One region of the Klebsiella sp. PK01 genome, then DNA from elsewhere that is predicted to be linked to it. Evidence: predicted binding sites of a transcription regulator. Region 1 holds the regulator's gene; the other holds the start of a gene.
What was found. Region 1 encodes CRP, which controls carbon source genes, mostly activating them, when cyclic AMP is high. Its sites were predicted from a motif close to ATGTGANNNNNNTCACAT; they were not measured.
Positions count from the first base shown of each region.

Region 1 (3,110 bases):
ATCCCGCCAAAGGCGATCAGACAGCCAATGATGGTATCGATAAAGCGGGCGACGATGAACTGCTCGCCGTTAAGCGTTAGCAACTGCAGGGTATATACCGCGGTGACGGTAAAGCCCACCATCGCCCAGCCGTAGTGTTTACGGATGATGAGATAGCTCAGCAGCGTGATGAACAACATACCGCTTAACGTGTAGCTCTCCGGTACGTGGAAATGTAGGGTCAGCCAGGCGATCACCAGGCCCGCCAGGGTGCCTGCCGCCCGGTGGACAATCCGCACGCGGGTGGCGCCGTAACCGTTTTGCGTCACGAACAGCACGGTCATCAGGATCCAGTACGGCTTCGGCAGATGTAGGGCGCTGCCCATCAGGCTGGCGATGCTCAACATTACGCTGATGCGCGCGGCGTTGCGCAGCGCCGGGGATTTCAATGACAGGTAGTTCTTCAGCGCCGGTAGTAGCGGTAGGCGCCGTTCTTTATCCGCCATCAGGTTACGTGCGTACAGCGGGCGCTGGGTGCGCAGCACGCGGGCGATACGACTGAAGTGCCAGGCGCAGAACTGGCCTACCGGGTTATCGGGATGCTGATAAGCGATTTTTTCCAGCGCGCCGATTTGCTTATCCATCTGGAAGCGACGCGGGTAGCGGTGGTAGAGAATATCATCCGCCAGCACCCGCAGACGCGCGGCGACGGTCTGCGCGTTCCAGCGGATAACCGCTTCCGCATGGCTGCGCTCCACCAGTTTTTGTACCTCTTCCGGCTGGTGCAGGCTCACTGAAATATGTTCCTGCAGATCCAGCCCAACCTGGAACGCGCGCAGCAGGCGCTTATGATCGCTACGCTGGTTGGCGGCTAACATATGCATCTGCTGGTAGCATTGGGTAATTAAATCGACCACCTTCTGCTGGCGGGTAAGCAGCGGCGGCAGGGAGGTCGTCGGGTCAGTGTGCTGCGTCAGGAGGCTATATTTGGCCTCGCAATAATTAGCCAGTTCGCGGTAAAGCAGGCTTAACGACTCGCGCAGCGGCTGCTCCCGCCAGAGCCAAAACCAGAACCAGTTAAAGAGTCCGTACCACAAGGTTCCCAGCGCATAGATAAGCAGCGGCTCCCAGATGGGCATATTGCCGGCCAGGCTTAAGGTAAAAATGGCGGCGATAAGCGATGCCGGCAACAGGCGAGCGTGCAGCGAACTGATTTCCGCCGTCACGCCGAGAATCAGCGCCAGCGCGCTGAGGATAAGCGGCAACGGGATGTCCCGCGCCAGAAGCAATTGCACAATCAGGCTGCTGCCGGCAAACAGGCAGCCGCCAACGATCAGGCGTTTGAAAAAGCGTTTATGCGGGGTGTCGAGACCGGCGATATTGCAACAGGCGGGAACTAACGAGAACAGCAACCCTTGCTGCAGATGGCCGAGCAGAAGCCCGATGGCCACAGGTAGACACAGCACCAGCGTTTGCCGCAGTGCGTAGTTGACTTCCGGGTGGTAAATCAGCCTGCGCCACATGGGAGAAACAAAAACGGCGTACTGCGCGGAGCAATACGCCGTTTAGCGACTTAACGGGTACCGTAGACGACGATAGTTTTACCGTGTGCGGAGATCAGATTTTGATCTTCCAGCATCTTCAGAATACGGCCAACCGTCTCACGAGAACAGCCGACGATCTGGCCAATTTCCTGGCGGGTGATTTTGATCTGCATCCCGTCCGGGTGGGTCATGGCATCAGGCTGTTTCGCCAGATTCAGTAAGGTCTGAGCGATACGGCCCGTCACGTCGAGGAAAGCAAGGTTACCGACTTTCTCGGAAGTGACCTGCAGACGACGCGCCATCTGCGAAGAGAGGCGCATCAGGATGTCCGGGTTCACCTGGATTAACTGACGGAATTTTTTGTAAGAGATCTCGGCCACTTCACATGCGGTTTTCGCACGTACCCAGGCACTACGTTCCTGACCTTCTTCAAACAGGCCTAATTCACCGATGAAATCGCCCTGGTTGAGGTAAGAGAGGATCATCTCTTTACCTTCTTCATCCTTGATGAGTACAGCCACGGAGCCTTTTACGATGTAGTAAAGCGTTTCCGCTTTCTCACCCTGGTGAATCAGCGTGCTCTTTGATGGGTACTTATGAATGTGGCAATGAGACAAGAACCATTCAAGGGTAGGGTCTGTTTGCGGTTTGCCAAGCACCATGCGCGGTTATCCTCTGTTATAAGCTATCTCCGGACGCCGACACTACACGGCATCCGGGCATGCAATCGTATTTTTCCCTATGCCTGGGAAGCTGGCTGCTCAATTTATGCAGCCTGTAATGTGAACTCCTCAGCATACATGCGGTACATCAATGTATTACTGTAGCATCCAGACTGTTTTAGCATAGCTTTCACCGCATGTCTCCTGGTGTCTCGCTTCAGCATGACCCAGGTCGCCTTCCGTTGCGAGATTTGTTATGTGCGCGTAATCTGTCAGGAAAATTGCAACAGCGGAGTTAAATTTTATGCAAGCGCGTGTGAAATGGGTGGAAGGTCTAACCTTCATCGGTGAGTCGGCCTCCGGCCACCAGATTTTAATGGATGGCAACTCCGGGGACAAAGCGCCCAGCCCGATGGAAATGGTGCTGATGGCGGCGGGCGGCTGTAGCGCAATTGACGTGGTGTCTATCCTGCAAAAAGGGCGTCAAAACGTCACCAACTGCGAAGTGAAGCTGACCTCTGAACGCCGTGAAGAGGCGCCGCGCCTGTTCACCCATATCAATCTGCACTTTATCGTCACCGGTAAAGAGCTGAAGGATGCGGCGGTGTCCCGTGCGGTGGATTTATCCGCGGAGAAGTACTGCTCGGTGGCGCTGATGCTGGAAAAGGCCGTCAACATCACCCACTCTTACGAAGTGATCGAAGCCTGAGACGAATTGACGTAGCGGGACACTAACCCCGGCAGCACGGCGACCGGGGTTTTATTTTGCCCTTAACTAATGGTTTTGCCTTCCATCAAGCGCTCGACCAGCGGCGCCATAATGAGCTCCATCGCCAGCCCCATCTTACCGCCTGGCACCACCAGGGTGTTCATATGCGAGATAAACGACCCCTGTAGCATCGCCAACAGCCAGGGGTAATCAATC
Region 1 is NZ_JBYEZM010000005.1:468,912-472,021, forward strand. Features, by position in the region: gene AC22LX_RS18475 (YccS/YhfK family putative transporter) at 1-1,502, opposite strand, end outside; gene crp (cAMP-activated global transcriptional regulator CRP) at 1,553-2,185, opposite strand; gene AC22LX_RS18485 (OsmC family protein) at 2,490-2,894, shown strand; gene AC22LX_RS18490 (phosphoribulokinase) at 2,957-3,110, opposite strand, start outside.

Region 2 (3,110 bases), on a different contig from region 1:
CTGGAAGCGATTGCCAAAAAATACAACGTTGGTTTTCTCGCGCTGCTGCAGGCTAATCCCGGTGTCGATCCTTATGTGCCGCGCGCCGGGAGCGTGCTGACCATCCCGCTGCAGACACTGCTGCCTGACGCCCCCCGTGAAGGTCTGGTGCTCAATATCGCCGAGCTGCGTCTGTACTATTACCCACCGGGACAGAATAGCGTGACCGTTTACCCGATCGGTATCGGCCAGCTTGGCGGCGATACCCTGACTCCGACGATGGTCACTACCGTTTCAGATAAGCGCGCCAACCCGACCTGGACGCCAACCGCCAACATTCGCGCGCGTTATAAAGCGATGGGGATCGATTTGCCGGCAGTGGTTCCGGCCGGGCCGAATAACCCGATGGGACATCACGCGATTCGTCTTGCGGCCTACGGCGGCGTCTATCTACTGCACGGCACCAACGCCGATTTTGGCATCGGGATGCGCGTCAGTTCAGGCTGTATCCGCCTGCGCGATGCTGATATAAAGTCTCTGTATAACAAAATCACGCCGGGCACCAGGGTGAATATCATCAACGAACCTATCAAAGTTTCGGTAGAGCCAAACGGTACCCGTCTGGTGGAAGTCCACCAGCCGCTCTCCGAACATATCAATGACGATCCGCAAACGCTGCCAATCGTCCTGAACGCCAGCATGAAGAACTTTAAGCAGGCGCCGCAGACCAATCAGCAGGTAATGGAAAGCGCGATGGAGCTGCGTTCCGGAATGCCGGTCGATGTAACCCGTCATCAGGTTTCCGCCGAGCAAGCCTTGTAATGCATTTGCGAATTGCAGAAAGTAAAAAACCCGCCAGGCACGGCGGGTTTTTTTGTGGCAATCGCCAGTTTCGCGGGGCGCGGTCCCATGAAGGGGTGTGGACCGCGTCGCGAGAGTGGCATAACAAAGGGAACTACATTTACTGCTTACTACACGCGTTCTGCTGAAGGGGGTCAGGAACGCGTTTTGTCAGTGGCATGACAGGGGTTACAACATTTATTTATAGATAACTGCGGTACCGTGCAGGGTATTAGGACCGGTTACCGAAGTAATGCGGTAAGAGGTCGCCCCCATTTCGTCGGCTTTCTGCGCCAGCTGATCTTCGAGCGAACCCAGATTGGTGCCGGCGGATGCGGAAACGGTACCGATTTTATGTTGGCCTGCTGGGGTGGATTGCACCTCAACAGCGGCGAAACTTGCAAATGAGAGTGAGCTCAGTACGGCAGCAAGTGCCAGTTTTTGGACGTTTTTCATGATTATTATACCTATGCAGATGATTTTTATAGTAGGGTCGTAAGAATTAACTTAACGATCGATAGGTAAATGATAATGTGATCCATGTCACAGGTCAACTCATTTTTATAACGATCATTTAACTATTTATAAAATGCTTAATTTTCATACATATATGAATTATTTATTTTTGGACTTCTGCCGCTGGCAGCATGACACGTTTATTTTTATAATGGCCGTTCAACAACCCAACATAGGTACAACGGCATCATGACAACTGACGTTCAAAGTTGCGCAAAAAAAAGCCGTGGCCGACCTAAAGTGTTCGACAGGGACGCGGCGCTGGACAAGGCCATGACACTTTTCTGGCAGCACGGCTATGAAGCAACTTCGCTTGCCGATCTCGTCGAAGCGACCGGCGCGAAAGCCCCGACGCTGTACGCCGAGTTCGTGAACAAAGAAGGCTTATTCCGCGCGGTGCTGGATCGCTACATCTCCCGCTTTGCCGCGAAACATGAAGCACTGCTATTCGATGACCAAAAAACCGTCGATCAGGCGCTGCGCGACTATTTCACCGCTGTCGCTACCTGCTTTACCAGCAAAGATACCCCGGCAGGCTGTTTTATGATTAACACCTCCGCGGCGCTGGCCGCCTCTTCAACCGATATCGCCAACACTATTAAGTCGCGGCACGCGGTGCAGGAACAAACGTTGACGCAATTTTTACAGCAGCGCCAGCAGCGCGGCGAACTCCCTGCGCAGGGCAATGTCTTGCAGTTGGCGCAGTTTTTAAACTGCGTGCTGCAAGGAATGTCAATCAGCGCGCGCGAAGGCGCTGATTTCGCCACCCTGAAACAAATTAGCGACACTACGCTGCGCCTGTGGCCGCAAATCCTGCAACCTTAATCCCCTACCGGCGGCCCTCGCTCGCCGGTTTTTTCCCCTTCTGCTAAATACCCTTACTTTTCTCAATATTTTCATTATGTTGATTTGTTGTAAATGATATTGATAACGATAATCAATATGTGCAAAATTCGCATTTGTCTTTCTATATGTTTCACGCTGTAACAGCCGCGCCTGTGGCTGAAAAAAATAACAACAGTAATGACTAACTCATATCAAGGAATGCGAATGAACAAGCGCCTCTGGCTGCTCAATCCCCTGCTGCTGGCCACCGCCCTGCCTGCCTTTGCCGCGCAGGCCGCCGATGAAGACGATATCATCGTCAGCGCCAACCGTAACCACCGTACCGTCGCCGAGATGGCGCAAACCACCTGGGTGATTGAAGGCCAGGAAATTGAGCAACAGGTTCAGGGTGGTAAAGAGTTTAAAGACGTCCTCGCGCAGTTGATCCCCGGGATAGATGTCAGCAGCCAGGGGCGTACCAACTACGGCATGAACATGCGCGGACGCGCCATCGTGGTACTGATCGACGGCGTGCGCCTCAATTCATCGCGCACCGATAGCCGCCAGCTTGATGCCATCGATCCGTTTAACATCGAACATATAGAAGTTATTTCCGGCGCCACATCGTTATATGGCGGCGGCAGTACCGGCGGTCTGATTAATATCGTCACGAAAAAGGGCCAGCAGGAACGTCAGGTGGATCTGGAGCTGGGTGGTAAAACCGGCTTTGCCAATAGCAACGATCATGATGAACGGGTAGCGGCGGCCGTCAGCGGCGGTACCGATCATGCTTCCGGCCGTCTATCAGTGGCGTATCAACGCTTCGGCGGCTGGTATGACGCCAACAATGACGCGCTGATCCTCGATAATACGCAAACCGGCTTACAACATTCGGACCGACTCGACGTGATGGGCACCGGAACCATAGAAATCGATGACCAGCGCCAGCT
Region 2 is NZ_JBYEZM010000001.1:983,025-986,134, forward strand. Features, by position in the region: gene ldtC (L,D-transpeptidase LdtC) at 1-801, shown strand, start outside; gene bhsA (multiple stress resistance protein BhsA) at 1,018-1,275, opposite strand; gene AC22LX_RS04790 (hypothetical protein) at 1,409-1,528, shown strand; gene AC22LX_RS04795 (TetR/AcrR family transcriptional regulator) at 1,525-2,160, shown strand; gene AC22LX_RS04800 (TonB-dependent siderophore receptor) at 2,386-3,110, shown strand, end outside.
Region 2: the regulator CRP is predicted to act here: its motif matches at 1,351-1,368, upstream of bhsA (multiple stress resistance protein BhsA).